DNA from 4 places in the Spirillospora sp. CA-108201 genome. Region 4 is predicted to be linked to each of the others. Evidence: riboswitches for the same ligand, from Rfam matches in the RefSeq annotation. Region 4 holds a riboswitch; each other region holds the start of a gene.
The links. A riboswitch is a leader RNA that binds a small molecule or an ion and turns the genes downstream of it on or off. The one in region 4 is predicted to bind cyclic di-AMP.
Positions count from the first base shown of each region.

Region 1: it holds a riboswitch for cyclic di-AMP, as region 4 does, so the genes downstream of both, ACQEU6_RS36635 (NlpC/P60 family protein) here and ACQEU6_RS02895 (CHAP domain-containing protein) in region 4, are expected to answer to the same signal.
Region 2: it holds a riboswitch for cyclic di-AMP, as region 4 does, so the genes downstream of both, ACQEU6_RS25305 (NlpC/P60 family protein) here and ACQEU6_RS02895 (CHAP domain-containing protein) in region 4, are expected to answer to the same signal.
Region 3: it holds a riboswitch for cyclic di-AMP, as region 4 does, so the genes downstream of both, ACQEU6_RS15270 (CHAP domain-containing protein) here and ACQEU6_RS02895 (CHAP domain-containing protein) in region 4, are expected to answer to the same signal.

Region 1 is NZ_JBNJNE010000001.1:7,627,959-7,632,159, reverse strand. Features, by position in the region: gene ACQEU6_RS36640 (MFS transporter) at 1-1,268, opposite strand, end outside; cyclic di-AMP (ydaO/yuaA leader) riboswitch at 1,584-1,722, shown strand; gene ACQEU6_RS36635 (NlpC/P60 family protein) at 1,733-2,464, shown strand; gene hpnH (adenosyl-hopene transferase HpnH) at 2,538-3,542, opposite strand; gene shc (squalene--hopene cyclase) at 3,604-4,201, opposite strand, start outside.
Region 2 is NZ_JBNJNE010000001.1:5,264,246-5,268,446, forward strand. Features, by position in the region: gene ACQEU6_RS25290 (hypothetical protein) at 1-81, shown strand, start outside; gene ACQEU6_RS25295 (DUF305 domain-containing protein) at 148-771, opposite strand; gene ACQEU6_RS25300 (DUF6153 family protein) at 849-1,277, opposite strand; gene ACQEU6_RS25305 (NlpC/P60 family protein) at 1,353-2,411, opposite strand; cyclic di-AMP (ydaO/yuaA leader) riboswitch at 2,415-2,560, opposite strand; gene ACQEU6_RS25310 (M56 family metallopeptidase) at 2,666-3,604, opposite strand; gene ACQEU6_RS25315 (BlaI/MecI/CopY family transcriptional regulator) at 3,601-3,978, opposite strand; gene ACQEU6_RS25320 (MMPL family transporter) at 3,983-4,201, opposite strand, start outside.
Region 3 is NZ_JBNJNE010000001.1:3,133,951-3,138,151, forward strand. Features, by position in the region: gene ACQEU6_RS15265 (C40 family peptidase) at 1-861, shown strand, start outside; cyclic di-AMP (ydaO/yuaA leader) riboswitch at 1,358-1,556, shown strand; cyclic di-AMP (ydaO/yuaA leader) riboswitch at 1,675-1,843, shown strand; gene ACQEU6_RS15270 (CHAP domain-containing protein) at 1,853-2,689, shown strand; gene ACQEU6_RS15275 (hypothetical protein) at 2,729-3,994, shown strand; gene ACQEU6_RS15280 (M48 family metallopeptidase) at 3,991-4,201, shown strand, end outside.
Region 4 is NZ_JBNJNE010000001.1:595,579-599,779, reverse strand. Features, by position in the region: partial or broken gene ACQEU6_RS02905 (ATP-binding cassette domain-containing protein) at 36-329, opposite strand; gene ACQEU6_RS02900 (hypothetical protein) at 695-1,435, opposite strand; gene ACQEU6_RS02895 (CHAP domain-containing protein) at 1,626-2,315, opposite strand; cyclic di-AMP (ydaO/yuaA leader) riboswitch at 2,330-2,495, opposite strand; gene ACQEU6_RS02890 (NAD-dependent epimerase/dehydratase family protein) at 3,044-3,979, opposite strand; gene sigJ (RNA polymerase sigma factor SigJ) at 4,061-4,201, opposite strand, start outside.

The DNA of each region.
Region 1 (4,201 bases), 7.0 Mb from region 4:
GCGGTCCCGATCGAGCCGCCCATCTGGGACGCGGCGTTGACGACGGCGGCGGCGACCCCGGCCTCGCGCGGGGAGACGCCCGCGGTCGCCAGCGAGAACGCCGGCGGGAACGCGGCGCCCATGCCGAGCCCGAGCAGGACCTCGACCGGGACGACGGCGGTGGCGTAGCCGCTGCCCGCGTCGAGCCGGGTCAGGACGGCCAGCCCGGCCGCGGCCGTGAGCAGGCCGCCGGCGATCAGCAGCCGGGCGGGCACCCGCCGGATGAGCACGGCGCCGACCAGGTAGCCGCTCGCGGAGTTCGCGACGGCCATCGGCAGGAACGCCAGCCCGGTGCGCATCGGCGAGAAGTGCGCCACCACCTGGAGGTAGTAGGTGAGCGTGAGGAAGACCCCGAAGGCGCCGACGACCGCGGTGGCCACCGCGAGGTAGGCGCCGGCCCGGTCGCGGTCGGCGAGGATCCGCAGCGGCAGCAGCGGCGCGCCGTGCCCGGCCTGGCGCGCGACGAACAGGGCGAGCGCCAGGACGCCGATCGCGAGGGGCGCGAGGGTCTGCCAGGCGTCCCAGCCGTGCGGGGCGGCCTGGCCGGCGCCGTACACGACGGCCGCCAGGCCGCCGGTGACGAGGACGGCCGAGATCCAGTCGAGGCGCGACCCGGGGAAGCCCGGCGGCGCCGGCAGGACGATCCGTCCCGCCACCGACGCGGCGGCGGCGATCGCCACGTTGACGTAGAGGCACCAGCGCCAGTCGGCGTACTGGGTCAGCGCGCCGCCGAGCAGCAGCCCGACGGCGGCGCCGCTGCTCGCCACGGCGCCGTACACGCCGAACGCCTTCGCGCGCTCCTTGGGTTCGGTGAAGGTGACGGCCAGCAGGGACAGGGCCGTGGGCGCGAGCAGCGCGGCGAACGCCCCCTGGAGGGCGCGCCCGACCACGAGGACCCCGAAGCCCGGCGCGGCCCCGGCGATCATCGAGGCGACCGCGAACCCGGCCAGCCCGGCCAGGAAGCTGCGGCGCCGCCCGACCAGGTCGGCGATCCGGCCGCCGAGCAGGAGCAGCCCGGCGAAGGACAGGGTGTAGGCGGTGATCATCCACTGCCGGTCGGCGTCGCCGAAGCCGAGCGCGTGCTGAGCCGTCGGCAGCGCGATGTTCACGATCGTGGCGTCGAGGGCGATCATCAGCTGCGCGACGGCGATGACGACCAGCGCCGCCCAGCGCCGGTTCGGGGCGCCCGCGTACGGGCCGGACGCGGTCCGCGCCGTGATGGCGGTCATGGAGCCCACCTCCCGGTAAATGAAGGATTCTCCTCCGGATAATAACTGGAGGTTTCTTCTCCGTCTAGTGACGGATCGAGTCTCGTTCGCCGACCGGACGCCCCGCACCGGCGGCTCGCACGACGGCCGACAGGGCACTGAGCTGCGGAAATCGAGATGCGTGACCTTGCCGTTTCTTTACGATTTCAGTAACTTTGCCCCTTCAAGACGTCTTCCAGGCGTTTTGTCCCACATGGTGGGGCGGGGTTCCCACCCCGCGACAAGGCCCGAGACGCGACGTCGATCGGGTCCCACATCGTCAGCGCCGCTGTCCCCCAGCGGCACCCGCCGAGTCCGCCATGGCGCGGAGCCGGGGACCCAACCCGCACTGGGGTGAATCGGCCTGCTCAGGCCGTAGGGCGACTTCCACGTCCGAACCCGTCAGCTAACCCGGTAGGCGGCACATGGAAGCAAGGAGCCCCCCTGTGAAAGGCAAGCAACCGAAAGGCGAGCACGGCAAGTGGTCGCGCGTTCTGCGACCGACCCCCTGGGCCACGGTCACGCTGACGGGTCTCGCCGTCTTCGGCGTGACGGCGGCCGTGCCGACGGCCTTGCAGCACGCGTCCACCGAGACGGTCGCCGCCGTCCAGACCGTGCCGCAGCAGCGGACCGCGCCGCAGCAGGCCGCGCCGCAGGAGCAGACCAGAGCGCAGGTCCAGGTCCAGAAGGACTACATGGCGCCGGTGAAGGCCGCGCCGTCGACGAAGAGCAAGCCCAAGAAGCAGGCCGCGGAATCCAAGTCGGACGAGCGGTCCAAGGTCATCGCGCGGGCCAGGACCTGGCATCCGCACACCGGCGAGCGGGTCCCCTACAGCCAGACCAGCACGCACAACGGCTACCGCACCGACTGCTCGGGATTCGTGTCCATGGCGCTGGGGCTGCCCAAGCCCGGGCCGAACACCGTGGGCCTCACCTCGTCGCGGTACACCGAGCGCATCAAGATGTCCGAGTTGAAGAAGGGCGACCTCGTCATGGACGCCCTCGGCAGCAACACCACCCGGCACGTCGTCATCTTCGAGAAGTGGGCCGACAAGAAGCACTCGTCGTACTGGGCCTACGAGCAGCGCGGCCGGTACGGAACCGACCACCGGACGCTCGACTACGGGCTTTCCTCGGGCGACGAGTACAAGGCGTACCGCCCGACGTCCCTCAAGTAGGCCGCCCCTGAAAGACGCCCGGCACCGGCGGATCGCCGGTGCCGGGCAGAACGGGTCGTGAGGCGGGACGGGATCAGACCGATCGGACGGCCCGCAGCGACTCCTTCAGGGAACCGAGGGTCGAGAAGACCGCCGTGGGCTCGTAGCCGCAGTGGGCCATGCAGTTGGCGCACCGGGAGTCGCGGCCTCGTCCGTAGGAGTCCCAGTCGGTCTCGTCCAGGAGTTCCTGGTAGGTCTGCGCGTAGCCGTCCGACATCAGGTAGCAGGGACGCTGCCAGCCGAAGAGGGAGTAGGACGGGATCGCCCAGGCCGTGCAGGGGAAGTCGACCTTGCCTTCCAGGAAGTCCAGGAACAGGGGCGAGTGGTTGAAGCGCCACCGCTTGCGGTTGCCGTCCCCGAACGCCTTGCGGAAGAGCTCCCGCGTCTCCTGGACGCCGAGGAAGTGCTCCTGGTCGGGCGCCTTGTCGTAGGCGTAGCCGGGCGAGATCATCATCTCGTCGACCCCGAGGTCGTCGTTGAGGTAGTTCAGGACGTCGATGACGGTCTGCGGCGTGTCCGTGTTGAAGATCGTCGTGTTGGTCGTGACGCGGAACCCCCGCCGCCGGCACTCCTCGATGGCGGCGACGGCGTCGTCGAACACGCCCTCCTTGCAGACGGACTCGTCGTGGCGTTCCCGCAGCCCGTCGATGTGCACCGCCCACGCGAAGTACGGCGACGGCGTGAACCTGTCGAGCTTCTTCGGGATGAGCAGCGCGTTCGTGCACAGGAAGACGAACTTCTTGCGCCTGACGAGCTCGTTCACCAGCTCGTCGATCTGCGGGTGCATGAGCGGCTCGCCGCCCGCGATGGAGACCATCGGCGCGCCGCACTCCTCGATGGCGGCGAGGGCCTGCTCGACCGGCATGCGCCTCTTCAGCACGTCGTGCGGGTGCTGGATCTTCCCGCAGCCGGCGCAGGCGAGGTTGCAGGCGAACAGGGGCTCCAGCTCGACGATGAGCGGGAACTTCTCCCGGCGGCGCAGCTTGTTGCGCAGGATGTAGCCGCCGATGCGAAGGCTCTGGCGGAGCGGCATGCTCATGGTGTCCGGACCTCCTTGTGCAGGGTGGACTCGGTGGTCTCCGCAGGACCGCGCGCCCGCCTCATGCCGCGCCGTCCAGGTAGCGGCCGAGGGCGCTGACGGGGAACACCAGCCGGTACAGGTGGTAGTTGATGTAGAAGTCGCCGGGGAAGCCGGTGCCGGTGAAGTGGTCCTCGTCCCAGGTGCCGTCCGGCCGCTGGTGGTCGACGAGCCACCGCACGCCGGCCTCCACGGCCGGGGTGCGCTCGCCCGCGGCGAGCAGCGCCAGCAGCGCCCAGGCCGTCTGCGACGGGGTGGACTCCCCCCGCCCGACCCACGCGGGGTCGTCGTAGGAGCGCAGGTCCTCGCCCCAGCCCCCGTCGGGGTTCTGGTGGTCCTCCAGCCAGACCACGGCGCGCCGGACGGCGGGCTTGCCGGGACCGACCCCGGCCGCGACGAGCGCGGGCACCACGCCGCCCGTCCCGTAGACGTGGTTCGCCCCCCAGCGCCCGAACCACGAGCCGTCCGCCTCCTGCGCCCGGAGCAGCCACACGACGGCGCGCCTGACCATGGCCGACTCCGCGAGGCCCTCCTTCGACAGCGCCTCGACGACATGGGCGGTGACGTCGGCGGACGGCGGGTCGATGACGGCGCCGAAGTCGCAGAAGGGCAGTTTGGTG
Region 2 (4,201 bases), 4.7 Mb from region 4:
GCGGCCCGCGCCCTGGACCAGGCGGGACGCTTCGTCCGTGACGTGACCACACCGTCCACCCGGCACCGGAACGGCTCCTGACGGGTGGTCGCCCCGCCCCGGGAAGCGGGCGGGGCCGCGACCCCGCCCGCCTGCTCCGGCCGGGCGCTACTGCTTCAGCAGGGTCTTCATCTTGGTGATCTCGGCGGTCTGCGAGGAGATGATGGTCGCCGCCATCCGCTTGGCCGGCGGGAACCGTCCGGTGGACTGCTCGGCCTTGGCCATCGCCACGGCGCCCTCGTGATGCTCGATCATCATCCGCAGGAACGCCTTGTCGAACGCCTCGCCCTTGGCCGCTTCCAGTTCCTCCATGTCCTTCTCGCTCATCATGCCGTCCGTGCCGCCGTGGTGCATGCCGCCCATCCCGGTCGTGCCGGGCGAGGGGACCGGGGCGCCCCAGCTCTTCAGCCAGGCGCCGAGCTGCTGGATCTCCGGTTCCTGCGCCTTCCTGATGGCGGCGGCCAGGGCCTTCACGTCCGCGGACGAGGCGCGGGTGGCGGCGAGGCCGGCCATCTCGACCGCCTGCCGGTGATGCGGGATCATCATCTGCGCGAACATGACGTCCTGGCCGTTGTGCGATCCGGCCTGCGCGCCGCCCGGCGCCGCCGAGTGGGCGGGCATGGAGTGAGCAGGCATGGAGTGGGCGGGCGAGCCGCCGTTGTCGTCGTCGCCGCACGCGGCCAGCGCGATCGCCAGGGCCGGGACGGTGAGGAGCGCGAACGCTCGCTTCATGGTGGTGGGCCTTCCGTGTCGAGTGCTGTGATCGGTGGTCGGCGGCGGCGCCCGGTCTCCGGGCGCCGCCGGACCTGTCACAGCCTCAGCACGCTCAGCCTGTGCAGGGACGGGCGCGGCGGCGGCCGTCCGACCGGCGGGATCCGCACCCGCGCCGGCCTCGACACGGCCGCCGGCGGCGACCTCCGCAGGCGCAGCACCAGGAGGGCCCCGGCGAGCGCGAGCGCGAGCAGCGTGAGCATGGCCAGGCAGACCTGGCCGCCGGGGTGGTCCGGATGGCGGTCGGAGTGATGACCGCCGGGCCGGTCGCCCGGGGGCCGGTGATGCCCCGCCATCGCGTCGGCGGCTGGGTCCGCGTACCCGGCGGCCGTGGACGTCAGCGGAAGACCGCTCATCCCGGCCGGGCTCGACGTGGCCTGGAAGCCGTGCATCGCCAGCAGGCCGAGCAGCACGAACAGGCCGGACGCCAGGTGGAGGACGGTGCGGCCGCCGACGTTCCTTCTCATCCCGAGCCAGGGTAGCGAAGAGTGACCGGCGGCCACCGGTCGGTCACCGGGTCGCGGGGGTCAGGCGACACGGGGTCAGGCGACACGGACTCCGCCGGCGAAGGGGCGGCCGGCGATGGGGGCGATCTTGACGACGTCGCCGGTCTGCGGCGCGTGGACCATGTTGCCGTTGCCGATGTACATGCCCATGTGGTGCAGGTCGCTGTGGAAGAACACCAGGTCGCCGGGCTTGAGCTGGCTCATGCTCACGTGGGTCCCGGCGTTGTACTGGCTGCCGGTGTAGTGGCCGAGGGTGATGCCGACCTGCGCGTAGGCGTACAGGGTCAGGCCGGAGCAGTCGAAGCCCTTGATGTTGGCGCCCTGCGCGGTGCCGTAGCTAGGGCCGGACGCGTTGCCGCCGCCCCAGGAGTAGGGCACGCCCTGCTGGGCCAGGGCGGCCCGGACGGCCGTCATCGCCTTGGCCGAGGCCCCTCCGGAGCTGAGGTTGGGGATGGAGCCGGGCCGCGCGCCGGCGGTCTTGAAGGTGCCGAGCTGCTTCTCGACCTTCTTCAGTTTGATCTGGAGTTCCCGGCGCTTCTTCTTCGCCTCGCCGGTGAGCGCGCGCACCTGGGCGGCGCGCTGCTCGGCGGCCTTGCGGGACCGGTCGGCGCCCTGCATCACCTGGAGCATCTGCGTGATGCGGATGTCGTTCTGCTTGGCGAAGTAGTTGAGGGTGGCCGACTGGTCCAGGACGGCCTGCGGGTCGGAGGACGAGGCGAAGGAGATCGCCGGGTCCGCGGGGCCGTTCTTGTAGCTGTCGGCGGCGATCTTCGCCATGCGCTCGCGCGCCTCGTCCAGCGCCTTCTGCTGGCGCAGTGCGCTGCTCTTGGCCGTCTTCGCGGCGTGCTCGGCCTGCTTGAGGCGTTCGCGCAGCCCGTTGTACTGCTCGCTGAGCTTCTCGGCCTCGTCGGCGAGCTTCTCCTGCTGCGCGGTGAGCTGCTTGCGCGTCGGCTTGGGCTCGGCGTGCGCGGGCGCGGGCGCGAGAAGCCCGGCGGACAGCGCGAGGGCGACCGTCCATGCCGTGACACCGCCGGGCCGGCCGGTGCGGATCCTGCGGCGGGCTGTCGTTCGGGTGCCGGCAGCTCGTCGCTGCATGCGGTGTCCTCTCCTGTACCGCCTACCGGGTCAGCTGACGGGTTCGGGCCGGAGTCGCCCTACCGTCCCGTCGGGACGGATTCACCCCTGAAGATCGGGTCCCCGGTTCCCCGGACGGAGCCGTCCGCGGGATTCGGCGCGGTCGCCGGCCGTCCCCGGCGGGGACGTCGGACCGTGACCTCCTACGGAGCGTAGGAGGTTTGCGGACGGTTCGCCACCGGAGCGGAAGATTTCCCCAAAAGCCACATTCTGCCTCAGCACATCGCGGCGAGCTCGGCGACCGCCACGGCCCCCGCCAGGAGCGGCGCGGCGACCGCGGCCACCACGAACAGGCCCGCCGCGAGCCGGACGGCGCGGCGCGGCCTCACCTGAGCGTCACCCTCCAGCCGCAGCACCCGCTCCATCAGCGCACCGGCGGCCGGCGCGCCCGCCGCCCCGAGCGCCCCCGCGACGGCGGGCGCCGCCGAAAGCCGGCACAGCGCGCCGACCAGCGGCTTCCTGCCGTGGGCGCGGACCGCGGCGTCGTCCGCGGCCATCTCCAGCAGCAGCGGCAGCCGCGCCTTGGCGCGCCGGACGGTCGGCAGCCACGGCAGCATGGCGTGGACCAGGTCCAGGGCCAGCAGGAGCACGTGGTGGCGCTGGCGCAGATGCGCCCGCTCGTGCGCCAGGACGGCGCCGAGCTCCTCGGCGCTGAGCGCCTTCTGGGCCCCGGTGCTGACCACGATCGCGCGGTGCCGGGACGGCAGCGAGTACGCCACGGGCACGGGGTGGTCGAGGACGAGGACGTCCGGATGGCGGCGGTCCTCGCGGGCGACCAGCCGCAGGATCTCCCGGTGCCGGCGGCGGTGGCGCACGGCCCGGCCGAGCCTCGGCAGCCCGCGGGCGAGCACGCTGGCGCACGCCGCCGCGAGGACGGCGGTCGCGGCGGCCGCGGCGGCGGTGGCGGGCCGGCCGTGATGGGGCAGGCAGTCGCGCAGCCGGGACAGGAATCCGTGGCCCGGCCCCGGCGGCGCGAGCAGCGCCGCCGCCGCGATCCCCGCCGCGGCGATGAACGTCCCGGCGAGGGCGGCCGCCCAGCAGGCGACGGCCGTCCCCGGGCCGACGGCCGAGCGCCGGAGCAGGTCCAGGGCGGGCCCGGCCGCGCACCCCAGCAGGACCGCCGAGACGGCCAGGGCCGCCACCAGGAGGATCACGGCTCTTCCCCGGCGGTGCGCCGCCGCAGCGCGTCCAGGAGGTGCCGGGCGTCCTCCGGCGGGACGCTCTCGGCGAACCGCGCCAGGATGGCGCCGTGGTCCGCGGCCTCGCTCAACGCGTCCATCATGAGCTCGACCGCGTACTCCTCCCGCGGCCGCGTCGGGCTGTAGCGGAAGGCCGTGCCGTCCTGCGTGCGCCGGAGGAGGCCCTTCTGCGCCAGTCGTTCTGCCACGGTCTGCACGGTGTTGTAGGCGAGCGGCTTCTCCGCGTTCTCGTTCAGCTCGGCCAGCAGTTCGCGGACGCGCAGGGGACGGGGCGCCGCCCAGAGCACGTCCATGATGGAGCGTTCGAGCGATCCTCCGAGTGCGGACACGCGGTCACCTCCGTCCCGCCCACATTGTGCCGGACGCCTCCCCCGAACCGGCCTCCTGGAGCCGGGTCTCTCCAGCGTGGGCGGGCCCGCGGCGCCAGGGCGTCCACCAGTTGGCCCGGCCGCACAGCTCCATCACCGCGGGGACGAGGACCATCCGGACGACGGTGGCGTCGACGAGCACGGCGACGGCCATGCCGAGGCCGATCTGCTTGACCGACACGTC
Region 3 (4,201 bases), 2.5 Mb from region 4:
AACGAGAAGATGGACCAGAAGGTCGAGCAGTTCAACCAGAACCGCGAGAAGCTCAAGGTCGCCAAGAAGAAGTTCGACGCCGCGAACAAGGCGAGCAAGCAGGAGCAGGCCAGCTTCGAGGAGCAGCGGTCCAAGATCGCTCAGATGGCGGCCACCGCCTACAAGAACGGTGACTCGGCCGATGTCACCGGCTTTGTCGGCAGCAAGGACCCGCAGTCGATCCTCGACCAGGCGGCCGTCTTCTCGCACCTGTCGCAGGAGCGCAGCTCCCAGCTCACCCAGTTCCTCGCGACCGCCCAGCGGCTCCGCCGCGAGCAGTCCCAGGCGAAGTCCTCCTACGACGAGGTGAAGTCGAAGCAGGACGAGCTGAAGAAGCAGAAGCTGGAACTCGACAAGCAGGTGAAGAAGCAGAAGACGCTCGTGCGCCGGCTCAGCCCGCGCACGCCGTCGGGCTCTAGCCCGGGCGGCGGTACCGGCGGCACCTACAACGGGCCGGCCAGCGGTCCGGCCCGCACGGCGCTCAACTTCGCCTACGCCCAGCTCGGCAAGCCCTACTCCTACGGCGCCGAGGGCCCGAGCTCCTACGACTGCTCCGGCCTGACCATGAAGGCCTGGGCCGCCGCGGGCGTCGGCATCACCCGCACCACCAACACCCAGTACGCCTACACCAACAGCAAGCGGGTCGCCTGGAACAACCTGCAGCCCGGCGATCTGGTGTTCTTCAGCAACCTCGGCCACGTCGGCCTTTACGTGGGCGGCGGCAAGATGATCCACGCCCCGCACACCGGCGACGTCGTCAAGATCAGCGACATCGGCAGCGGCTACTACAAGGACAACTTCTACGGCGCCGGGCGCCCCTGACGCACCGCCCTGACACCCGCGCCCCGCGGGCGTGACGGGGCCTCATCGACAACGGACCAGGCTTGACCTGGTCCGTTGTTGATTTTGGGGGGGTTTGCCTTCTTTTGGGGTTTTGGTACCTTGTCACCACCCACGGCGCCCTCCAGACGCCGCGGCCCCGCGGCGCCCACCAGGCGCCCCGGCCCCACGCGGCGCATCCAGCACCCGCGTGACGGCGGCGCGATCCACGCGCCGCTCCCCCCAGGGCGGCACGCCCCACGTGCCGCCCCGCGGCGCCCGAAGGCGCCGCACGGTCTCGACGCAGACCCGGCCGACCCCGTTCCACCGTGCGCACGCCGCAGCGTGCATGGCGCTGAGTGCGCAGCAGCGGTGGCCTACGCGGGGCAGGCCCCGGACGGCCCCGGAGACGGGCCGCCGTCCGCCCACAACATCAGGCGCCGCTCGTTCGCACGCGGGAGACAGGTCCCGTGCCGGGCCCCATCTCGCCCCCAGGATCGCAGCGGCAGCGCCGAATCCGCCTCAGCGCGGAACCGGGGACCCATATCCGCCGGAGTCCGGAGAACGTCTCCGGACGGGCATTCCGGCACCCGGGGTGAATCGGCGCGTCTCTCCCGGCAGTCCGGCGAGAGCCGCCGTAGGGCCACTTCCACGCCCGAACCCGTCAGCTAACCCGGTAGGCGTCTGGAAGACAAGGAGAGAATCCCGCAGCGTTACCTGGGGCGTGGCCGCCACGCGGTCACGCCCCCACCCTCTCACTCCGCGGGCGCCTGCGCCCGCCGAGATTCCCCATCCGAACCGGCGTGCCCGCCCCCGGGCACGTCACCGCCGAATCCGCGGACCGCCGTGCGCTTGCGCGACCGTCGCGGAACCGGGGACCCACTGTGTCCTTTCGGGGTGAATCGGCCTGCCTTCGCGCGGCCGTAGGGCGGCTTCCACGCCCGAACCCGTCAGCTAACCCGGTAGGCGGCATGGAAGTCGAGGAGATCCCCCCGTGCCACGCGCGCACTGCAAGAAGTCCTCCGGCAGGCATCGCAAGCCGAACCCCTTCTCCCTCACGTGGCGGACGACCGGCGGCGTGGTCGTCGGCGCCGCCGTGCTCGGCACCGCCGCGGCCACCGCGCAGGCGTCGGTCCTGCCGTTCGGCTCCGCCCCGGTGAGGTCCGCCGCCGCGGCCGACCTCGCCCCCGGTCTGGCGGCGTACGGCGACCCGTCCAGGCGCACGTCCGGGCGCCCGTCCGAGGACGAGCCCGGGACCACCGGTTCGCCGGCCCCGGCGAGCGGGCGGGACCGGCCCGGGCGGCCGCGGGCGAAGGCCTCCGGGAAGCCGGCCGCGAAGTCGCGGCCCACCGCCGCGCAGGCCATCGACCTCGCCCGCTCGCAGGTGGGCATCGAGGAGAACGGCGGCGGCGAGACCAAGTTCCAGGAGTGGTACATGGCCACGTCCCGCGCGCGGGAGACGCTCGCGCGCGACGGCGGCTCCCTCGACGGCTACGGCGACGCGAACTGGTGCGACATGTTCGTCTCCTGGGTCGGCGAGCAGATCGGCTTCAGCGACCAGGTCGGCAGCGACGCCTGGACGATCGCCCACGCCCGCTGGTTCCAGGAGCACGGCCGCTGGGGCACCGAGCCGAGGCCGGGCGCGATCGTCTTCTTCGCGTGGGACGGCGGCGAGTCCCTCGACGACATCCAGCACGTCGGCATGGTGATCAAGAAGGTCGACGACGGGACGATCGAGACCGTCGAGGGCAACACCGACAACGCCGTCCGCGTGAAGGAACGTTCCACAGACGTCGTGGTCGGCTACGGCTACCCGGACTACCGGTCGTGACGGCGCCTCCCGCCCCGCGCCCTGCATAGGATCGCGGCCATGGAGGAAGGCCCCGGGCAGGACGCCCCCGTGACGCGGCGCAGGGCCCTCGCCCTCGGCGCGGGCGGGGCCGCCGTCCTCCTCGCCGGAGGCGCCGGCCTGGCCGGCTCGCGCTCCGGCGGCGGGGCGGCGGACGCCGGCGCCCCCGCCTCCCGGGCCGCCGGGACGTTCAGCCCGGACGCGGCCGCCGCCGTTCTCGCCAACCGCGCCCGCGCCGTCCGCGACGGCGACCGCACGGCGTTCCTCGCCACGGTGGGCCACGCCCCCGCCGCCTTCCAGGACTCCCAGTCCCGCGTGTACGGGAACCTCCGGAAGCTCCCCCTGGAAGGCTGGCGGGAGCGCATCGCCGGCACCGAGGCCGTGGACGGCGCGACCGCCGTCGTCCGCGTCGAGGTGCGCTACAGGCTGCGCGGATTCGACCGGGGCCACGTCGCCCGCACCCGCTACCTCACGCTGGCCCCGAGGGGCGGGGCGTGGACGATCGTCGGCGACGGGACGTCCCGCGGCCTCGCCGACGACACCGACATCTGGGACTGCGGCCCCCTCGCGGTGGTGAGGGGCCGCGCCGGGCTCGTCGTCGGCGACGGCGCCGGGCTCGACGGCATCGCCGAGCGGCTGGACGCGGCCGTCCCGGTCGTCACGTCCGTGGTAGGCAAGGCGTGGGCGCAGCGGGTCGTCGCGCTCGTCCCCGCCGACGCGACCGTGGCCTCCGCGCTCGCCGGCCCCGCGCAGAGCCTCGGCCAGATCGCCGCGCTCGCCACCGTCGCCCCGTCCGCCGGGGGCGGCCGCGGCGAGGACCGCGTCATCGTCTCCCCCGGCACCTTCGGCCGCCTCAACGAGCTGGGCCGCGACGTCGTCCTCACCCACGAGCTGACCCACGTCGCCACGGGCGGCGCCCGCGACCGGCGCACCCCGCTGTGGCTGATCGAGGGCTTCGCCGACTACGTCGGCTACCGGCGCGTCAAGATCAGCGCCCGGTCGGCGGCGGGCGAGCTGCGCAGCGAGGTCTCCGCCGGCCGCGCGCCGTCCGCGCTGCCCGCCGCGGCCGCGTTCGCCGGCGGCTCCCCCCGCCTCTCCCAGGCCTACCAGGAGGCCTGGCTCGCCTGCCGGATGGTCGCCGACCGGTACGGTGAGGCGGCGCTGGTGCGGCTCTACCGGGCCGCCGGGCGCGCCCCGGAGGCCGCGGCGCTGCGCGACGTGCTCGGCCTCACGCGGGAGCGCTTCACCGCACTGTGGCGCGACTACGTGAAGGAGGAGCTCGCATGAGCGAGGCGGAGACCGACGAGGGCCGCTCCGGGGGCGCCGCCGCCGGGACGCCCGGCGCCGCCCCCGCGCGGCGGCCCCGGATCGCCGCCGCCGTCACCGCCGCCGTGCTCTTCGCCGGGGTCGCTGCCGTCCTCGCGAGGACCACGCCGTGGAACCCGCTGCCCGGGCACGTCCCCGGCGGGCGGGTGACGCCCGATCCCGCGCTGG
Region 4 (4,201 bases):
CGGGGAGGGCACCGGCGGCCAGATTCTCTGGCGACGCTCAGCGCCGCGAAGACGTGCCGTCCTTCCGGCACCTGGACGAGTCCGCTCCGGACGATCGCCGCCGGGTTCGACCTCTCGACAGGCCGGTCGAGAAAACGAATGGATCCGGTCCGCACCGCCCCGCCGTACAGCGGCAGCGTTCCGGAGATCGCTCGCATCAGCGTTGTCTTGCCCGCTCCGTTGCTGCCCAGGAGCGCGACCACACCATCGTCGCCGACCTGCAGGGACACCTCTTTGATCAGCGGTTCGCGCACCCCGTAGGTGATGACAAGCCGGTCGATATCGAGCATCAGGACCTCCGATCCGCCCGGGGCGGGCTTCCGGGAGCCGATCGAGCAGAACGTGGGGGCGACTGCACCGGCACCGTCTGACCTCCTGTAACTGCGGCAGACGTTTTACATACCACTCGGTCTATAAAACAGTAGACTGCACTGTAAGGCCACCCCCGCCACGGCGACAAGGGGGCACGGCGCGCGTCTTCACACCACGCCCGGCAGCACATCCCGGCGCGAAAGACGGCGGCGCCGCGACAGTCCGCCGGCGGCTACGGCGCTGTCCGCCCTTCCTGCCCCGGACGTGACAGACCCCGCTCCCGTCCGAGGACGGGAGCGGGGTCTGTGGTCAGGCCAGGAGGGGATCACCTGGACGGGTCCGCTCAGCCGAGGGGCTTCGGGGCGCCCTTCTTGCCGGCGCCGTGGCCCCAGGACAGGACCTCGTACTTGACGCCCTTCAGGTGGCCCGCCGAGGTGCCCGTGTTGTACTTGCTGCTCGGCTTCTTGCCGTCCACCAGGTGGCGGAAGGTGTAGGTGTCGAGGTCGAGCATGACGCCGCGGTGCGACGGCTCGCCCGGCCCGCGGTCGCCGACGAAGCCGGTGACGCTGCGGCCCTTGTAGCTGACCTTGACCTTGGTGTGCATGGGCCAGCTCGGGCTGGCGAACAGGCCCTTCTGCATCGGCTTGCCGCCCGCCGGGGCGCCGGTGTCGCCGTTCACTCCGGACCCGTCGTCCCAGAAGTAGGACGCCTTCGTCTTGCCGCTGATCAGGGCCTTCGGGCCCTTCTTCGCGGGCTTGGCGGGGATGTGGCGGGAGGCCTTCGCGTCCTGCGACCCGGTCGCCTGCTGCCCGGCCGCCTGCTGGCCAGTGATCTTGTGCTCGGTCAGCCGCTGCCCGGTGATCTTGTGCCCGGTCACCTGCTGCTCGATGACCTCGCGTCCGGTCAGCTGCTGCCTGGTGGCCTTGTGCCCCGTGACCTGCTGCGCGCTGACCTGCTGCGCGGTGAGCCTGTGCGCGGTCGGCTCGTCCGCCGAGGCCCCATGGGCGGTCCCGGCCACGCCCGCGACCAGCACGCCTGCGAGGGCGGTACCGATCAGGGCGGTGTCGATGGCTCGCTTCTGCATGTTCATCCTTTGCTCGGTGGTCCGGCGCCGGGTCACGGCCTTCGGGCGTGGAGGACTCGCCGTTCGGGCATGACGAGTCCGGCGCACGGCACGTGGCGCGCTAGCGACGTGGGTGTGATCGGGCGGGGGATGGAGAAGGGGGGTGCACCGCTGGACGGTGCGGGGTGAGGGGCCGCTCAGCGGCCCGGGCTCACCGGTACTCGGGGTAGCCGTAGCCGGCGACGGTGGAGGTGTCGCGGACCCTCTGCTTCACCGCGTCACCGGTGTTGCCCTCGATGGTGTTGATGGTGCCGTCGTGGTTGTCCTTCACGACGATGCCGACGTGCTCGACGCCCTTGATGCCGCCGCCGCTCCAGGCGAAGAAGACCACGGCGCCGGGCTTCGGGGTCTCGCCGAAACGGCCGGTCTTCTTGAACCACTTGGCGTGGCTGACGGTGTAGGCGTCGGCGCCCATGCCCTTGGTGCCGGTGTGCTGGCCCAGCCAGGACACGAACATGTCGCACCAGGACTGGCCCTTGTAGACCGAGGCGCTCTTGGCGCCGATGCGGTGGGCGTTCAGCTCGCCCAGCGACGAGCCGATGTACCAGTCGTTGAACTTGCTGTTGCCCGAGGCGTCCTCGTGGATGCCGACCTGCGTGCGGGCGAGCTTGATCACGTCCTGCGCGGACGCGCCGGCCTGGGCGCTCTGGCCGACGGCCTTGGCGCCGTTGGCGTCGGCCTTGGACACGGCGGCGACGGGCGCGGTGTCGGCGGGCTTGGCGTCCGCCTGGGCGGCCGGGGCCAGGGAGGCGAAGCCGAACGCGCCTGCCAGGGAGAGGACGGCGCCGGCCGCGGCGCGGGCGCCCATGCGCTTGGTCAGGTCAAAGGTACGAGCGGTCATGCGAAGGTTCTCCTGAGTTCTTCCAGTCCGCCTACCGGGTTAGCTGTCGGGTTCGGGCGTGGAAGTGGCCCTACCGCGGCCCCGCGCACGGCGGGAGTGCGGATTCACCCCGGTGTTTCGGTGGGTCCCCGGCTCCGCTCGGCCGTGATCGGCGCTCTGCGGACTCGGCGGAGGACGTGCCTTGATCGGCAGTCCTGATGATCAGGGACTCGATGCGCCCTTCACGATCTGGTCGGACGCTCCGGACGGGCTTCCCCGTCGGTCACACACCCACAACAGGTTCAAGCCATCCCATATTTCGTCAAGCACGTCCCAAAGACCCGGCCAACCTGCAAAAACTCCCCAAAACCCCCTCAACGCAAGGGCTGCGGCCCAGTCAAACTTCCTCAAGATTTCCGGTCCGCGACCTCCGTCCAGAGGGAGTCGACCACCCGGAGGTCGCCTGAAAACCGCGCACGACATGACTCGTCGCCTTAAAGCCATCAGCGCGGGCCGGGGACGGCCGGTGCTGCCGCCGACGGCCGGCCCGCTGCGACCGGCCGCATCGAGCAGGTCGCGGACCTGGCCGGGGTGAAGCCCCCAGACCGGGACCCACAACGACATCGGCCGCGACCTGGACAACGCCCCGGCCACCCCCCGAGCCGTGCTCGAAGGCCGCCCTTCTTGCCGGAAGGACGGCCTTCGACGAGCGTTCGGCTCTTCGGGCAGAGAGAACGACGCTCAGCGAGTCACTCCACAACCTGGAGGCCTTGGCGCCAGGTGGGGTGTGCCGGGTGCCAGCCCAGTTCGCGCTTGGCCTTGGCGTTGGACGCGCCGCGCAGTTCGGTCATGAGCACGACGCCGGCCTGCCCGGCGGCCAGCCGTCCGACGACCCGCGGTACGCGCATCGGCTTCTTCGCGCCCAGCATCGCCGCCAGTTCCGGCAGCCATTCGGAGACCGGGGCGGGGTCGTCATCGACGATGTTGTAGACACCGCGGCCCCCGCTCTCCACGGCTGCGACCGTGGCCTCGGCGGCGTCGGCGATGTGGATGAACGACCACACTCCGCCGCCGTCGCCGACGACCGGGAACGTGCGCTTGCGGATCATCTCGAGCTGCGCGGAGCCCGGCGCCATCGATGTGCCGGGTCCGTAGAACGCGCCGTAGCGCAGCACGACCCCTTCGGTCCAGGCGGCGCCCAGCACGGCCTTCTCCAGGTGCTCGATCGCGGCGATCATCGAGGCCATCTGGCCGACCGGTGAGCGATCCAGGGGGTCCTGCTCGTTCTTGACCGGCCCGCCGGTCCGGTCGTAGGTGAACGCGCCGTTGCTCTGGGCGACCACCCGCCGCACCCCTGCGGCGCGTGCGGCGGCGAGCAGGTTGTCGGTGCCCTCGGTCCGCAGCCGGTCGGTGGCTGCGAAGCTGCGTTCGAAATGGCGCGTGTCGATGTGCCCGATGGCGGTCAACTGGTGAACGATCACATCCGGGGCGGCCTGGCGCACGGCCGCCTCGACCTCGGCGCGGTCGAGCGCATCGGCGATGACCGGCACCGCGCCCAGCCGTGACGCCATGGCCTTGTTCGACTCGCTGCGAATCATGGCGAACACCTCATGTCCCGCATCGACCAGACGCGGCACCAGCTGCTTGCCCATCGCTCCGGTCGCTCCTGCCACCAGCACTCTCATCGTCGACTCCTGTCCGGTTCGGATTCGCCCCTTGAACCGGATGACCCGCCGTTTCCTGACAGGAGACCGACGTGATCGACGTCACATCATGAACAGGGGCTCCCTGTGGTCGGTCGCCGCCCAGTGCTCGGTCGCGCGTTCGAGCTTGTCGGGGTTTGCCTGGATGCGGCAGGCGGCGATGCCCCCGGCGGTGACCTCCAGGCACATGACGGCGACGACCCG